Regions from separate parts of the Marinobacter albus genome, predicted to be linked through region 4. Evidence: predicted binding sites of a transcription regulator. Region 4 holds the regulator's gene; each other region holds the start of a gene.
What was found. Region 4 encodes FliA, which starts transcription of late flagellar genes. Its sites were predicted from a motif close to CTAAAGTTTNNNNNNNNNNNGCCGNTAA; they were not measured.
Positions count from the first base shown of each region.

Region 1: QQF73_RS15035 (flagellar protein MotY) is a predicted target of FliA. The motif match lies at 1,697-1,724, and genes of this name have one in related genera.
Region 2: QQF73_RS05550 (methyl-accepting chemotaxis protein) is a predicted target of FliA. The motif match lies at 2,068-2,095, and genes of this name have one in related genera.
Region 3: QQF73_RS13730 (methyl-accepting chemotaxis protein) is a predicted target of FliA. The motif match lies at 2,874-2,901, and genes of this name have one in related genera.

Region 1 is NZ_JASSQD010000003.1:30,185-34,397, forward strand. Features, by position in the region: gene QQF73_RS15030 (histone deacetylase family protein) at 1-734, shown strand, start outside; gene QQF73_RS15035 (flagellar protein MotY) at 742-1,617, opposite strand; gene pyrC (dihydroorotase) at 1,818-2,849, shown strand; gene rnt (ribonuclease T) at 2,891-3,544, shown strand; gene QQF73_RS15050 (SDR family oxidoreductase) at 3,599-4,213, opposite strand, start outside.
Region 2 is NZ_JASSQD010000001.1:1,167,942-1,172,154, forward strand. Features, by position in the region: gene QQF73_RS05545 (PhoX family protein) at 1-1,989, shown strand, start outside; gene QQF73_RS05550 (methyl-accepting chemotaxis protein) at 2,208-3,848, shown strand; gene QQF73_RS05555 (DUF4870 family protein) at 3,919-4,213, shown strand, end outside.
Region 3 is NZ_JASSQD010000002.1:478,226-482,438, reverse strand. Features, by position in the region: gene QQF73_RS13735 (response regulator) at 1-1,050, shown strand, start outside; gene QQF73_RS13730 (methyl-accepting chemotaxis protein) at 1,040-2,716, opposite strand; gene QQF73_RS13725 (CHAD domain-containing protein) at 2,940-4,213, shown strand, end outside.
Region 4 is NZ_JASSQD010000001.1:1,506,471-1,510,683, reverse strand. Features, by position in the region: gene QQF73_RS07095 (chemotaxis protein CheA) at 1-198, opposite strand, end outside; gene QQF73_RS07090 (protein phosphatase CheZ) at 216-1,001, opposite strand; gene cheY (chemotaxis response regulator CheY) at 1,022-1,405, opposite strand; gene QQF73_RS07080 (RNA polymerase sigma factor FliA) at 1,568-2,311, opposite strand; gene QQF73_RS07075 (MinD/ParA family protein) at 2,342-3,154, opposite strand; gene flhF (flagellar biosynthesis GTPase FlhF) at 3,261-4,213, opposite strand, start outside.

The DNA.
Region 1 (4,213 bases), on a different contig from region 4:
TGCACCAGCTCGACTTGATGCAACCGACCCGGGGCCGGGTATTCACCGATCCCGATACCGCCATGATGCCGGACACCCTGCGGGCCGCCCGCCTCGCCGCCGGCGCGAACATCCAGGCCGTGGACATGGTCATGAGCAGCCAGGTTACCAACGCCTTTGTCTGCGCTCGTCCCCCGGGTCATCACGCCGAACGCAGCAAATCCATGGGTTTCTGCTTCTACAACAACGTGGCCCTGGCCGCGATGCGCGCCCTTACCTTCCATCAGCTGGATCGGGTGGCCATCATTGATTTTGACGTGCACCAGGGCAATGGCACGGTGGATATCGTCGGAGGGGATGAGCGCATTCTCATGTGCTCCAGCTTTCAGCACCCGTTCTATCCACACTCGCACGTGCACCGGCAAGCGCCAAACATTATCAACGCACCGATTGAAGCGGGCTGCGCCGCGATTGAATACCGCAAGGCTGTCGAGTCGGCCTGGGTCAAGAAACTGCAGGACTTCAAACCTCAGGTTATCCTGATCTCGGCCGGGTTCGATGGCCACCGGCTGGACCCGATGGCCGAACTGAATCTCGAAGTGGATGACTATCGCTGGTTAACGGAAATGATTGTCAGCGTAGCCAGTGACCACGCCAATGACCGGATCATTTCAACGCTGGAGGGGGGCTACAGCCTGAAGGCCCTGGGCGAGAGTGTGACGGCTCATCTTGAAGTACTGAACTCCGTCTACTGAACCGGACTCATCCGGCGGAGTCGCCACCGTAGCCATTGGCCTGCTGGAATTCCGGGCGCTCACCCTCACGCTGCAACCGTATGTTGGTGCGACGGTTATCGGAGGGCCGGCGTGAAACCGGGTATTGGTCGCCATGAGCCCGCACGGTAATCATATCCTCGGAAACTCCTTGCGCCTTGAGATAGTCAGCCACCACGTTTGCCCGTTCCTCGGACAGCGCCCGGTTGTCGATGCGACTGCCCAGACGATCGCTGTGTCCGTCCACGAAAATCCGCTCAACGGTTGAATCGGCCAGCACGTAGGTCACCAGGTTATTGAGCAGTTGGCGATCGGCCTCAGACAGGCTGGTACTGCCACTGGCAAAGGGAATGCGGGAGCGTCGAACCTGGTCGTAGTTGACCGGCAACAGGTTGGCCGTGCAGGCCCGGTAGCTCTGGAACTGTCCGGCGAAATTCACGTTCGACACCTGAACCCGCACCGGCCGACTATCAAACCATGATTCCCGGGTGACCGTCGGGCGCAGGCCCTCAAGCAGACCCTGAACCAGCACCATGGCCTGGCGGGTTTCCAGCAGCACCGGCCGGTTTCCGTCCGAGACCGTGACCTTGCCCAGGGGTCTGGGGGCCACACCCGGGCGCCACGCCGGGGCCTCAACCACCAGATCACCACGGCCCGGCCGCATCAGCGGCGATTCCGACTCAAGAAAGAATGTGAGCCTTTCACCGGCCCGGTGCCGGAACACGGCTTTGCCGTACCCCGGAACTTCATGCACCAGCGAACATTCGAACACCGATTCTGCCAGATACCACTGGCTGTTCTCGATGCCCGCACCGTAGCTGGAAGCACCTGACGGTCCGGCCAGACCCAGCGCGAGGGCGCCCATCAGGCCAAGAGAGAATGTTCGTAAGCTGGATGCCATAGCGGATTACCAACGTGCTCAACTGATTCAGTGGTTTCCCCGGTTAACGGCCCGGCCCCCATCTTCTTTAGGGTCGGATACAAAAACAAACACTCTCCCCTTCTGGTATAATTCGCAAAATTTTTCAGGGCCATGGCCCACCTATGGAACTGCGGAAACCTCCCATGACCGATCAGATCACTCTCACCCGTCCGGACGACTGGCACCTGCACGTGCGTGACGGCGATGTCCTAAAGGATGTCGTTCCGGCCACCGCCGCGTGTTTCGGGCGCGCGATCATCATGCCCAACCTGGTTCCGCCGGTAACCACTACCGCAGACGCCCTGGCCTACCGGGACCGCATTCTGGATGCCGCCAAGGGCACGGAATTCCAGCCCCTGATGACGCTTTACCTCACCGAGAGCACCACCGCAGAGACCGTTCGCGACGCGAAGGCAGCCGGAGTGGTTGCCGCCAAACTCTACCCGGCCGGCGCCACCACCAACTCCGCATCGGGTGTAAAAGACATTCGCAATATCTACCCGGTGCTGGAAGCCATGGCCGAATGCGGCATGCTGCTGCTGGTTCACGGTGAGGTGACCGATGCTGACATTGATATTTTCGATCGCGAGAAAGTGTTCCTCGAACGGGTACTCGCTCCGACCATGGACGACTTTCCGAACCTCAAGGTGGTTCTGGAACATATCACCACGGCGGATTCGGCGAAATTTGTTCAGCAGTACGCCGGCAACAATCTGGCCGCCACACTGACGCCACAGCACCTGATGTATAACCGCAATCACATGCTGGTTGGCGGCATTCGCCCGCATCTCTACTGCCTGCCTATACTTAAGCGCAACCGTCACCAGCAGGCCCTGCGCGATGCCGTTGCAAGTGGTAATCCACGTTTCTTCCTGGGCACCGATTCTGCGCCCCACGCCAAGGACCGCAAGGAAGCCGCGTGCGGCTGCGCTGGCTGCTACTCTGCTTATGGCGCCATCGGCCTGTATGCAGAGATCTTCGAGGAACTGGGCATTCTGGACAAACTGGAGGCGTTCGCCAGCGTTAACGGCGCGGACTTCTACGGTCTGCCGAGAAACACGGACACCATTACCCTGGTGCGGGACCCCTGGACCATGCCGGAGCAACTGCCTCTGGCAGACGGCAACATCGTGCCACTGAAAGCGGGTGAAACCGTGAACTGGCGCCTGGCGTAAACATCCTGACTTTTCATCACACGGCCATGACCGGAGTTTGAGTGACTGACGAAAACAAAGAACCGCATCCCATGTCCCGCCGCTTTCGCGGTTTTCTGCCCGTCGTCGTTGACGTGGAAACCGCCGGTTTCAATCCGGAGCGGGACGCCTTGCTGGAAGTGGCCGCGGTGCTGCTGACCATGGACGAGAACGGCTACCTTCTGCGCGGGGAGACCCACGTGCAACAGATTGATCCGTTCGAGGGCGCAAACCTCGAACAATCGGCGCTGGACTTCACCGGCATTGACCCCTGGAATCCGGAGCGGGAAGCGGTCCCCGAACGGGAAGGCCTGAGCGAAATCTTTACCCCGATTCGTAAAGCGGTGAAAGCCTTCGACTGCAAGCGCGCGGTGCTGGTTGGCCACAACGCCACGTTCGATCACAACTTCGTGTTTGCCGCTGCGATGAGAGCCGACATCAAGCGCAATCCGTTCCACCCGTTTTCCACGTTTGACACCGCCACACTGGCGGGACTCGCCTACGGCCACACGGTTCTGGCCCAGGCCTGCAAACTGGCCGGTATTCCGTTCAACAACAAGGAAGCGCACTCTGCCGCCTATGATGCGGAGAAAACGGCGGACCTGTTCTGCGGGATAGTAAATCGCTGGAAGGATCTGGGCGGTTTCCCCCCGCCGTTGATTGAAGAGGCCGAATGACCGACACAAAAAACCCCGCCGAGGCGGGGTTTTTTGATCTCACGGAGCGACCACTTACCAGTAGATGCCCCGCATGATGGCCGCGAACGCCACCTGCTCGCTGGACACCTTGGGCCTCTGGCCGGACCGGCTGCCCGCTGCTGCCGGCGAATCCGGGAACATGCGGTAGCCGGTGTTCATCACGATCTCGCCCATCTTCGGTGCCAGGGCATGCAACACCTGCGCAAAGATGCCCAGTCGGGTCGCGATGCGCTTCGGACGATAGACGATGGCTTCGGCAACCATGTCGGCGGCTTCCTCCGGCGTCAGCGTTGGCACCGAATCGTAGATTTTGGTCGGCGCAATCATGGGCGTCTTCACCAGCGGCATGTTGATGGTGGTGAAGGTCACATTGCGATCCGACCACTCGGCCGCCGCACAGCGACTGAACGCGTCCAGTGCCGACTTGGATGCCACGTAGGCAGAGAATCGCGGCGCGTTGGTCAGCACACCGATGGAGGAAATGTTGATCACGTGGCCACGACGGTTCTCCAGCATTTTCGGTGCAAAACCCATGATCAGGCGCACTGAGCCGAAGTAGTTCAGCTGCATGGTGCGTTCAAAATCGTGGAAACGGTCAAACGACAGATCCAGGGAACGTCGGATTGAGCGACCGGCATTGTTCACCAG
Region 2 (4,213 bases), 340 kb from region 4:
TACGAACCGGTAGTCAACCACGCCGGCAACAACCCGTTCCATGAGGTCCTCGCGGCCCGTATGCAACGCCGCTCGGTGATAAAAGGCACTGTTGGTGCCGCGCTGGCCAGCATCATGGGCGTCGGCCTGGCAGCATGCGCCAGCGACGGTAATAGTAGCAGTGGCAACACCAATGCCAACTCCGATAACGCCTCGGCCACCGAGCTGGGTTTCAAGGCCGTTGCTGTCTCAGCCGCCAACCAGGTGGTTGTTCCCGAAGGCTACTCCGCCCAGGCTTTCCTGCCCTGGGGTACACCGATTACCGGTTCCTATCCCGCTTTCCGGGCCGATGCCTCCAACAGCGGTGAGGACCAGGAACAGCAGATCGGCATGCATCACGATGGCATGCATTTCTTCCCGATCGACCAGAAAGCCGGCGGCAGCAGTTCCACCGAGGGCCTGCTGGTGATGAATCACGAGTACATCAATCAGGGCGCCCTGCATCCGGATGGCCCCACCAGCGCTGACGCCAACGGTGGTGTGCGTCCCGAGGACGAAGTTCGAAAGGAGATTGCCGCCCATGGTGTGTCCGTGGTGCATATCAGGCAGGACAGCCAAGGCACCTGGGATGTGGTCTTTGGCAGCCCGTTCAACCGGCGGATTACCGGCGGTACCGAGATGGATATCCGCGGCCCCGTACGTGGATACGAGAAACTGATCACCAGGTTCAGCCCGGATGCCACCGAAACCCGCGGCACCCTGAACAACTGCTCCATGGGCCCGACACCGTGGGGCACTTACCTGACCGCCGAAGAAAACTGGCACGGTTATTTTGCCAATAGCGCGGGCACGCAGCCCCGGGAACAGGCCCGCCATGGTGTCGGCAGCTCCAGTCGATACGACTGGGAGCTGGCGGACAACGGGGCGGACGCCTACGTCCGTTTTGATATTACCCCGGGTGCCGGAAACGCGGACGAGGACTATCGCAACGAAGCCAACACCTTCGGTTACATGGTAGAGATCGATCCCTTTACGCCCGAGAGCAAGCCGCAGAAGCGCACCGCCCTGGGTCGTTTTGGTCACGAGGGGGTGATTTTCGCGCCGGTCAAGGAAGGCCAGCCGGTGGTCTGCTATTCGGGTGACGATTCCCGCTTCGAGTACATCTACAAGTTCGTGTCATCCCAACCTTATTCGGCAGCGACTGCCGGTGGTTATCTGCTGGATAAGGGTACTCTGTACGTTGCCCGCTTCAACGAGGACGGCTCCGGGGACTGGCTGGCACTGTCGCTTGAGGATGCCGACTTTGCCGCCAAGGTGGCTGCCGCCGAAGGCACCACGGTCGGTGAAGTTGCATTCGACGGTTTTGCCAACCAGGCCGATGTGCTGCTGAACACCCGACTGGCCGCCGACATTGCCGGCGCAACACCGATGGACCGACCCGAGTGGGGAGCCGTCGATCCGAACACCGGTGAGGTCTATTTCACGCTGACCAATAACTCCCAGCGTACGGAAGAACAGACCAACGCGGCCAACCCGTTGGCAGAAAACCGCACCGGCCACATCATCCGTTGGGCGGAGGAAAACGATGACCACGCCGCTGTTGCGTTCAACTGGGACATCTTTGTGTTTGCGGGTGAACAGGGCACCGAAACGGTTGTCGATGGAAACACGGTTGTTTCCTTGAGTGACGACAATATTTTCAACAGCCCGGATGGTCTCTGGTTCGACTACAACGGCCGGCTGTGGATTCAGACCGATGGCTCCGACGATGCGCCATACCAGAACAACATGATGCTGGCGGCCAATCCGGTGACCCGCGAAATCAAGCGCTTCTTCGTGGGACCTCAGGGGTGTGAGGTCACCGGTGTGGTGACCACGCCGGATGTGAAGACCATGTTCGTCAATATTCAGCATCCGGCGGCGGATTGGCCGTTCGGGACCGAAGGCGACCATCCGCGAGATGCCGCGGTGATTGTCACCCGTGACGATGGTGGAGTAATCGGCGCCTAGGCGCCCTGCCAACCGCTGACTGCAACCGCAGGGCTGGTCGATTCCGTCAGGGAATCGGTTGGCCCTGCGGTTTTTTTGTTCAAGAAATCGCCGGCCACGCCGTTACAATCAAAGTATCAACTAAAGTATGAGTTATTAGCTTAAGCCAATTCATTAATCTCCCTAATGGCCTTCAGGCGAAGAATGATTGAACGAAAAACAATAATTTCGAGGTTTGTATGGCATTACTCGAACGGACAACAGTTCTCTGGGGGGTGGCAGTCGCGGTCGTCGGTGCGGTTACCGGGGTATTGGTGGCACCAGTGTTAGGTCTTGAACCCGCGTCCGTGTTTATTGGACTGATTGGCGGTCTTGCGCTTGCCGGTGGTTACTTCATCTTACGGGTTCTCGAACCCATTGAACGGGGCATCAAGGGCCTGAACGACGGCTCCTTGCCTGATGATCATCCGCTTCGAACCCAGTGTGACGGTCTGCTTGCTGATGCCAAGGCGGGGCGTGCCCTGGTTGAGACGCTGGCTGGCAGTGCTGACCAGAATGCCATTTCTGCGGCCCAGGTCTCTTTCGCCGCTGACCAGTTGAAACTGCGTCTTGACCGACAGGTGCAAGAGACCGCCCAGATGGCCGACTACGCTGGCCAGATCACGGAAACTGTCCGTGAATCCTCCGCCCAGGCCACTGAGGCCGCTACCATGGCGCACCAGGCGAGTGTGACCAGTGCAGAAGGGCGGCAGGCTCTGGTCGATGCCATCGACAGCGTGCGGCTGGTTCATCAGCAATCGGCAGAGAACCTCACGCTCATCCAGGAACTGAATGAGAAATCCAACAAGATCCAGGGTGTCACCACCACCATTCAGGGCATCGCCGAGCAGACCAACCTGTTGGCTCTCAACGCCGCCATCGAAGCCGCTCGCGCTGGTGAGCAGGGCCGGGGATTTGCGGTAGTCGCGGATGAAGTTCGGCAACTGGCGGGTAGAACGGCCCAGGCCACCAGTGAAGTCGCCGAAACCCTGCAGGAAATTCGATCAGGCACCAACCTGGTTGTCACCCGGATTGAGGATCTTGCCCGTAGCGTCGAGGAAGGGCTGACGTCCGTGGAGAGTGTTGGCGAGCGTCTGGACCAGATTCGTGACCAATCAGACCGGGTGCAGCAGCAGGTGGCCCGGATTGCTGAAATCGACCAGAAAAATGAGCAGAGTCTGGAGCAGATGTTTGCCGGCATTGAAACGGTCCGGGATCAGATTGAAGAGAGTGACTCCAGCGTTGCGTCACTTGCGGAACAGGCCGCAACCCTGATGGAACTGGCGGAGAAAGCCAACGCCGCCTTTGCCCTGAACAGTGATGCCAGTTACCACCGGTTTTTTTACGACCAGGCCAAGACCGGCGCCGCGAAGATCAGCCGGTTGTTTGAACAGGCGATCCGTGACGGCAAGCTGTCGGAACAGGCGTTGTTTGATAGGAAGCGGGAATTGATTCGCAATACCCACCCGCCCAAGTACGCGAGCAGTTTTGACCGATTTACCGACCAGTACCTGCCTGCCGTTCAGGAAGCCGTCAAGAACGCCCACGAGTCCCTGGTCTTTGCCATCTCTGCGGCACCGGACGGCTACGTACCTACCCATAACCGCGACTTCGCCCATGCCCCGACCGGCGATCCCAAGGTGGACCTGGTCAAGAGCCGGAGCAAACGGCTGTTCAATGACCGGACCGGTATCCGTTGTGGTAGTCACACCCAGGATATGTTGTTGCAGACCTATCGTCGGGACACCGGGGAAATCATGCATGACCTCTCCGTGCCCATCTATGTAAAGGGTAAGCACTGGGGCGGCTTTCGCCTGGGATACCGTCCGGACAACCACTGATCCTTCAGGAAGTTTCGGTGTCTGCGGGCTGTGGTAGACTCCAGAAAGAAACCCCGAAGGAGAGTACGTTTTGGCAGAACAGGAACATATCCCCGCTGATCCCGACCCGATCGCACGTCGTTCAGACCCGGCGCGCAATCTGGCGGTTGTGGTCTATATCCTTCAGGCCCTGTCATTCTTTGTTGGCGGCATCACCGGTCTGGTGGGCGTGATCATCAATTACGTCAAGATGGATGACGTCCGCAATACCTGGATCGAGCGCCATTTCCAGTGGCAGATTCGCACCTTCTGGATCGGTCTGCTGTGGACAGTTATCGGTATCGTGACAGCGCCGCTGATCATTGGCTGGTTCATCCTGCTCGGGA
Region 3 (4,213 bases), on a different contig from region 4:
GGCAAATTGCGCTCCTCCCTGAACACAATCTATCAGGAAGCCCACAAAATAGCCGGCGCGGCGGGTTCTTTGGGGCTTCTGCCTACCTCCCGTGCCGCCAAACAGATGCTGGGCATGGTGGATGCCTGGTTTGACGCTTCAGCCGAGGATCCGGTGTCAAAACAGGAAGCGATCCTGGCCCTGGTCAGAGCCATGCGCGACGTGGAGATCACAAGCGAGCCGGAACTGGGCTCCGTTGCATTGTCGGGCTCACGTTCCATCCACATTGTCGAAGAGGACGACTTGGTTGCTGGTGAGATTCTGCATTGGCTGGAAGAAGCGGGCTTTGATGCCCGGGTATTCATGTCCGCAACCGTTTATGGCGACACCTTCGAGATTCTGCCACCGCCCGACCTGATCATCATGAACATCAGCTTCGGCGACGACGCCTGTGCGGGCCCACGAATTATCCGGTTCCTCAAGCAGAAACTCGGAAACCTGCCCCCCGTGGTGTTTCTGTCGGCCCGGGATGACATGGACACCCGGCTGGATGCCCTGAGGGCCGGGGCGTCCCGCTACCTGACCCAACCGGTTCGCCAGAACGAACTGGTCGACGTGGCCCGGGAATACGCCGACATCGAGCGTGCTCCGGCCTTCAGGGTGTTGATGGTCGATGACGATGAGGCCGTGCTGGCGGTGAATCAACTGGTGTTGGAGCGGGCCGGACTCGAGGTCCGTACCGTTGTCGATCCGAAGAAAGCGCTGGAGGCTGCAAAAGCATTTGAACCGGACGTCGTGATTCTCGATGTGCTGATGCCGGAAGTTTCCGGCATCGAGCTGGCAGCAATCCTCCGTCAGGACAGGTTCTTTGACCCGATCCCCATTCTTTTTCTGACCTCCGACACCCACTCGGACCAGAAAGTCATGAGTGCAGCTCTTGGCGGTGACGATTACATCAACAAGCCCTTCGACCCGGATTACCTGCTGACCACCATCTTCGCCCGGGCACGGCGCTCCCGCCGGCTCCGGGAGCTGCTTCGACAAAGCCAGACCACCGGAATCAGACCTTGAACTGACTGACCAGGCCTCGCAAGGTTTCACCCAGCCGCGCCAGTTCCTGGCTTGCTTCGTTGGTCTGGGTGACGCCGGTGTCGCTGCGCTGGGCGGCATCAACGATGCGCACGACATTCTGGTTGATTTCTTCTGCCACCTGACTCTGCTGCTCGGCAGCAGTGGCAATCTGGGTCACCTGGTCGTGGATCTGGCCAACCGATTTCTCGATAGTGCCCAACGCCCCCGTGGCGTGATTGATGCGCTCAACCGTCTCCGATGACCGATCACGGGACCGGTTCATGCGCTCAACCGCGGAACGGGACTCGGAGACAAACCCGTCAATCATTTCACGAATCTGGTCTGCGGACTCGGCACTGCGCTTCGCCAGCTGACGGACCTCATCGGCAACCACCGAGAAGCCACGACCATGCTCACCGGCCCGGGCCGCCTCAATAGCCGCGTTCAGCGCCAGCAGGTTGGTCTGTTCGGTCACGGCGTGAATCACATCGAGAACCTGCTGGATGTCGTCAGACTTCTCGGCCAGGGCGTCGATGGTCCGGGCGCTGTCCTGGATTTCCTCGGACAGTTTGTTGACCGCGGCCTGGGCATTGGTAATGGTTTCCCCGCCATCCCGAGCCATGCGATCGGCATCTGAGGCCGCACTCTCGACCTCGTTGGCATTGCCGGAAATCTGCTGGATGGTTGCCGCCATTTCATTGATGGCCGAGGCGATCTGGTCGGTCTCTGAACCCTGTTCCTGAACCGACGCTCGGGTTTCATTGGCTACCCGACTCAGTTCCTCGGCGGCCGAGGCGACCTGATCCGTGGTGGCGCCCACTTCCCGGATGGTGTCCTGGATCTTGATCACAAAGGCATTGAAGCGCCGCCCCAACTCGGCCAGCTCGTCGGTGCCGTCCTCCGGCAGACGGTGGCGAAGATCGCCCTCACCGTCCGCGATTTCCTGCATCATGTCGCTCACGCCTTTGAGCGGCCTGGTCACGGTGCGACCAACCAAAAGGCCAACCAACAGTGAAACAACCACAACGATCACCGTCACCATCAGAATGAATCCGAGGGTTGAGGCAATGTTGTCCTGAATTTCAGCCTGCGCAGCGGCGACTTCACGATCGATGTTGGTCACGTACACACCGGCACCAATCATCCAGTCCCAACCCGGAATAATCGTCGAGTAGGAGACCTTCGGCTCTTCATTGCCCGATGCCGGGTTCATCCACTCGTATTCGTAGTAGCCATCGGTCTCGGCGGCATCGAACAGGGCACCCACCAGCTTCCTGAGGGTTGGGTTGCTTGACGGTCCTTCCTTGGAGGGATCGGGGGCATAGGCCAGGTTGTAGACGTCCCGGGTGTAGGCGAAGACGTAATTGGACTTGTCGAACCGGATGGTCCGGAGACGCGATGCCGCTTCGGCCTTCGCCTCCTCTTCGGAGAGCTCAGGGTCGTTCTTTGCCTCCAGAACGACCGCCCGGGCCGCATCGATCAGATTCTTGAGTCCGGCTTTCCGGGACTCCAGCAGACTGGCCTCAAGACGCTTGAGCTCAGCCTCACCACTGGCCTGAATCTGGCTGACCGTGATCCAGGCGATGGTGGCCGCGGTGATGAGGACCAGCACCAATACGGCCAGCAACAAACGGGTGCGTATGCGCAAGTTGTTCAGGAGGTTCATTACAACGATCCTTGGGGACTGGTCAGAGTTGTGAATTATCCACAGAGATGCGTTGAGCACTGTTCCAGTTTGTTAAGGCTATGTTGCGCACGAGACAATGAAGGTCGCCCGCGCTGGCACTAGACTGGTACTGTTCACGCATTTTCAGATAATTGACATATCGGCGGTTCTGCCCCGATCTTGAGCGCGTTCTCGACCAATGTCTTAACACCACGGTTGCAGCATGAAGGACCTCTACCTGATCCGACACGCCAAATCCAGTTGGGCCGACGACAGCCTGCCTGACCGGGCACGCCCCCTGAGTGCCCGGGGGCAGAGCCAGCTGGCACCACTGGGGCGGGCCCTTGCTCGGCATGGCGGTTTCGAGGGCCAGATGTACGCCAGTCCGGCAACCCGGGCGCAGGCGACGCTGGAGGGCATACTGCCCGCCACCGTTTCCCCGGAACGGGTGCATGTCTGCCCTGAGCTCTACACCTTCGACTTCCGACGCCTGGCCAGATGGTTGATGGATCGGGAAGATGATGGCCCGGTCGCAGTGATCGGACACAACCCGGCACTCCTGGAGCTTGCCCAGTGGCTGGTCAAACACCCGCCGACAGAGCTTCCCACTGCCAGTTTCGTACACATTCGCGCACCCGTCCGCCATTGGCGTCAATTAGCGAAGGGCAAGGGCAAACTGGAGACACTCCTGACGCCGAGCCAGTTCAGCTACAGCCATTTTGCCCGCAAACTGAAAAAGCGGGCAGCGACCGACGGCACCCGGCCAGGCCGGGACATTCCAGTCGCACTTCAACACCAGCTGGAGCTCATGCATCAACTGGCACCGGGGGTGATCATCGGGCTGGATGACGAGTTCCTGCACCAGTACCGCATTGCCATCCGTCGCAGCCGCGCCATTGCCGAGTCGGTCCAGGAGGTTACCGGCAACAACCTTCTGGCGAAGCCCGTCAAGGAGCTCAAACGGTATGCCAACGCCACCAGCCGACTCCGGGACCTGCACGTGTTCCTGCAACAGCTGCCGACGCTGAGCGCTGCCAATGACGAGCTGCGTACCGCCCTGCACACCTATTTCGAGAAAGAGGCGGACAACGAGCAACAGCGGCTGGTGAAAAAACTGACGGGCAAGCGCTACCGCAAGAGTCTGACCGACTGGCAGAACCGGATCGAATCCGGAAAACTGGAAAAACTTGCCACGTCATTGAGCCATAAAGACATCCGAAAAACCGCCGGGCGACGTATTGATGAGATCAACAGGCGTTCTGCGGTGCTGACTTGCTCCTCGCCGGACGAGGATTTCCACCGACTGCGTAAGCTGTTGAAGCGAACACGCTATCTGATGGAGCTCGACAGGGCAGGCTGGAAGAAGCCCCTGAAGGTTTTGAAAGAACGCCAGAAACACTATGGCCGCTTTCAGGACCTGCACGTTCAGATTCAGTTGCTGGAGCAGTTCCGGAGCAATGCCCCCGACATTCTCCCGGCGGCCTTGCGAACCCTCGA
Region 4 (4,213 bases):
GCAATTCACCAGGGCATCGAGCTGGAGGAAGCCTGCGCCACCCTTTACCGTATGAAAGCCGCGGAAAATGGCATTCAACAGATCACTGTCGTCCGGGTGTCGCTCAAGATCGACCAGTTGCTCCGACAGCTTCTCGAGAATTTCACCGGCCTCCACGAGGAAGTCCTGCAAAATCTCGTCATCAGCATCAAACGCCATGCGTAGTCCTCATTAATTCAGAATCCGAGACTGGACAGCAGATCATCGACGTCGTCCTGTCCCGAAACTACATCTTCACGCTCATCAGCCTTGATCTGCGGTCCTACGCCCTGTTCCGCCGAAACCTGAGTCTCGTCAATCTGGTGCACGGTGCCGGTGATCTGGTCCACATGGCTCGCCATTACCACGAGGCTGAGCATCTGTTCCTCTACTTCCTTCACCAGGGTCGTGACCTTCTGGATCACCTGTCCCGTGAGGTCCTGAAAATCCTGGGCCAGCAAAATTTCCGAGAGGTTGTTGTATATGGTGTCGGCGTCCGTCGTCAGGCCGGCAAAAAAACGGTCGATGCGCCCGTAAAGCTCCCGAAACTCTGAGGGCTGCATTTCGCGCCGGCGCAAACGCTGCCACTCATCCCGGAGCGCCGAAGCCTCATCGCGAACGGTGTGGGCCACCGGCATGGTCTCTTCAACCAGATCCATGGTGCGGTTGGCCGCCTGGCTGGTCATTCGAACCACATACTCGAGCCGGTCCGAGGCGTCGGTCATCTTCGACAGCGCTTCCTGCTGTTCCGCGCTGCGTGGATCCACCTGGAAATTCCGGATGGCTTCGTGGAGACTGCGGGTCAACCGACCAACTTCACGGTAGAGACTTTGATCCCTGACCTCGCTGAGCTCATTGATCACGGTCATCGCCTGGGCAAAATCTCCGGCCTTCACGCTTTCGGCCAGCTCCGCACTCTGGCGCTGCAACTGCTCTGTCACCTCCGGATCGAGGCTCCGATGGTTCTTGTTGCTATTGCTCATGAGAGCCATGCGACCTCAGGTTACTGAATGCGTTCGAAGATTTTCTCAATCTTTTCCTTGAGGACCGCTGCCGTGAACGGCTTGACCACATAGCCATTCACGCCGGCCTGGGCGGCAGCCACGATCTGGTCCCGCTTGGCTTCCGCCGTTACCATCAGCACCGGTAACGTCTTCAGATTTTCATCGGCGCGCACGGCTTTAAGCAGATCGAACCCGGACATCCCCGGCATGTTCCAATCCGTTACCAGAAAATCGTACTTGCCACTCTTCAGCATCGGCAGCGCGGTGTTGCCGTCATCGGCTTCATCGGTATTGCTGAAGCCCAAATCTCGCAGCAGGTTCTTGATGATCCGTCGCATTGTGGAAAAGTCATCCACAATCAGGATTTTCATGTTCTTGTCCAATGGGACCTCCAGTTGGTAACACCCGGAATTCGTTTGACCTTCGAGTTCGAAATCTAGCAGGCCGCTGTTTGAAGCACTTATTGTCTGATCTTTGGTGTCCGTGTAAAGCGCCGGTTACCAAAAGCTACAGAGCTCTATGAACCGGACACAGGGAGCACTCATTCAGTCGTCTGCGTCGCGACGCCAGTCTGCAAGGCGCCCACGCAATCTGAGTGCGGCCTGGCTGTGAATCTGACTGACACGGCTCTCACTCACTCCCAGAACAGCACCGATTTCCTTGAGGTTCAGCTCTTCCTGGTAATACAGGCTCAACACCAGCTTTTCGCGTTCGGGCAAGTCTTCAATGGCTTCAGCCAGATTGCGCCGGAAGGCGTCGGATGCCAGACCGTCCAGCGGATTATCACTGGTCTCTGCCTCTTCTATCGGCAGCTCCCCGGATTCATTGAGCTCATCCAGACTAAAAAGTCGTCCGCTGTTCGCGTCGGAAAGTGAGGCATGGTATTCGGATAACTCCATGCCCAGTTCCTGCGCGACTTCGAGGTCCTGGGCTTCGCGACCGAGACGGTCTTCAACGGCCTTGATGGCCTGGGATATCCGGCGGGCATTTCGGTGGACGGAACGGGGCACCCAGTCGCCTTTGCGGATCTCATCCACCATGGCGCCCCTGATCCGAATACCAGCATAGGTTTCGAAGGTGGCGCCCTTGGTCGAGCTGTAGCGTTGTGCGGATTCGAGCAGTCCGATCATGCCGGCCTGCATCAGGTCTTCCAACTGCACCGAAGCAGGCAGCCTGGCCATGAGATGAAGGGCTATTTTCTTGACCAGCGGTGCATGCTCTTCAATGAGCCGCGAAGGGCTTTTCGCATCAGACTGCTGATAGATTCCCAGATGTTTCGCCAATGTCATGTATCCGGTGTTGTTTTGACTGGATCAGATTCAGACTTGGACGAGCCGCTCTACAAAGAACTCCAGATGGCCTCGTGGCGAGGACGGTAACGGCCAGTTGTCCACTTTATCGGCCAAGGCCTTGATCGCCAGGGACGCCTTGGCGCGGGGATAGGCGTCCAGCACCGCCCGCTGCCGCTGCACCGCTTTTTTGACGGCTTCGTCGTAGGGCACCATACCCACATATTGCAATGCGACATCAAGGAAGCGCTCGGTCACCCGGCTCAGTTTCTCAAACAGGTGGCGGCCTTCCTGCTCATTTCGCACCTGGTTCGCCAGGATACGAAAACGGTTTGTGCCGTACTCCCGATTCATCAGCTTGATCAGGGCGTAGGCATCGGTGATGGAGGTAGGTTCGTCGCAGACGACAAAAAGGAGCTCCTGCGATGCCCGGAGGAAACTGACAACGGATTCGGAAATACCCGCTGCGGTATCGACGATCAGTACGTCAATCTGGTCACCCAGCTCACTGAAGGCGTTGATCAGTCCAGCGTGTTCCATCGGGCTGAGGTGGGTCATGCGCTGGGTGCCCGATGAGGCCGGAACAATCTTGACTCCACCTGGCCCGCTGACCAGTATGTCCTTGAGTTCGCACTCGCCGGAAAGCACATCGGCAATATTCCGGCTGGCCGTTATTCCGAGCAGGACATCGATGTTGGCCAGGCCGAGATCGGCATCCAGAATCACCACCCGGCGACCTTTCTGCGCCAGGGCAATTCCAAGGTTAACCGACACGTTACTCTTGCCGACCCCACCCTTGCCGCCGGAAACCGCAATCACCTGTACCGGATGTGCTTTGCTCATGTTGATTCTTGTCTCTCGCCAGTTGTACTGAGGGCTCGTCTTGTCATTGAACGGCGCCAGCTCTGCGCGCCGGATACTCTGTCATCCGGTAAAGGTGCGTTCGCGCTCAGGCCCCTTCAGCAACCGACTGCTGTTGCTGCAGGCGTTTCAGCCGTTCCACCGCCAGCCGCACCAGGGGAATGGCTTCCGCGTGGTGCAGGTCCTCGGGAATTTTCTGCCCGTCCGTGTAATAGGCCACCGGCAATCCGGTTTCCATCACGAACCCAAGAGATTCCCCCAGTGTCAGGGCTTCGTCAATCTTTGTCATTACGCAGCCCGCAAGATTTGCCATCTTATAGCAATGCCACACGGATTTCATGATACGCGGCTGGCTGGTGGCAGACACCACCAGATGAGTACGAATGTTGTGGTGGCTGCGCGCCAGCTCGGCCAACTGCTCCTGGTAGCCTTTGTCCGAGCTGGTCAGGCCGGCGGTATCGATCAACACCAGATGCCGACCGGACAGCTCGTCCAGAATATCGTCCAACGAATGGCTTTCATCCACCACCCGCACCGGAACGTTCAGGATCCGACCAAACACGAACAGCTGCTCGTGAGCGGCCACCCGGTAGCGGTCAGTCGTCACCAGGGCCAGGGAGTCCGCTCCGTGTCGCAACACATAACGCGCCGCCAGCTTGCCGATGGTGGTGGTCTTACCGGAACCTGTCGGACCAACCAACGCGTAGACCCCTCCCTCGTCCGGCCATTCCTGGCGCGAGGTGCGGACGCCGGTTGCCAGCATTTTCAGGGATTGCTTCCAGCCATCTTCAAGCCGGCCGCCCTTGTGACGGCGGGACAGCGAACCCGCCAGGTCACTGCTCAGACCAAACTCCTGCAGTCGCTCGGCCAGCCGCTGCTGGAGCGCATTGCTGACTGGCTTTGCCGGCTCGGCGGAACGGCCGCTCATCATATCCTTGAGTGAGCTGATTTCAGCCCGCATCTGGGCCAGCTCATCGGAATACCCCCGAGCATTCGGCGCAGACGCTGCCACCGACTCGTCAAAGCCGGACGAGGCTGCCT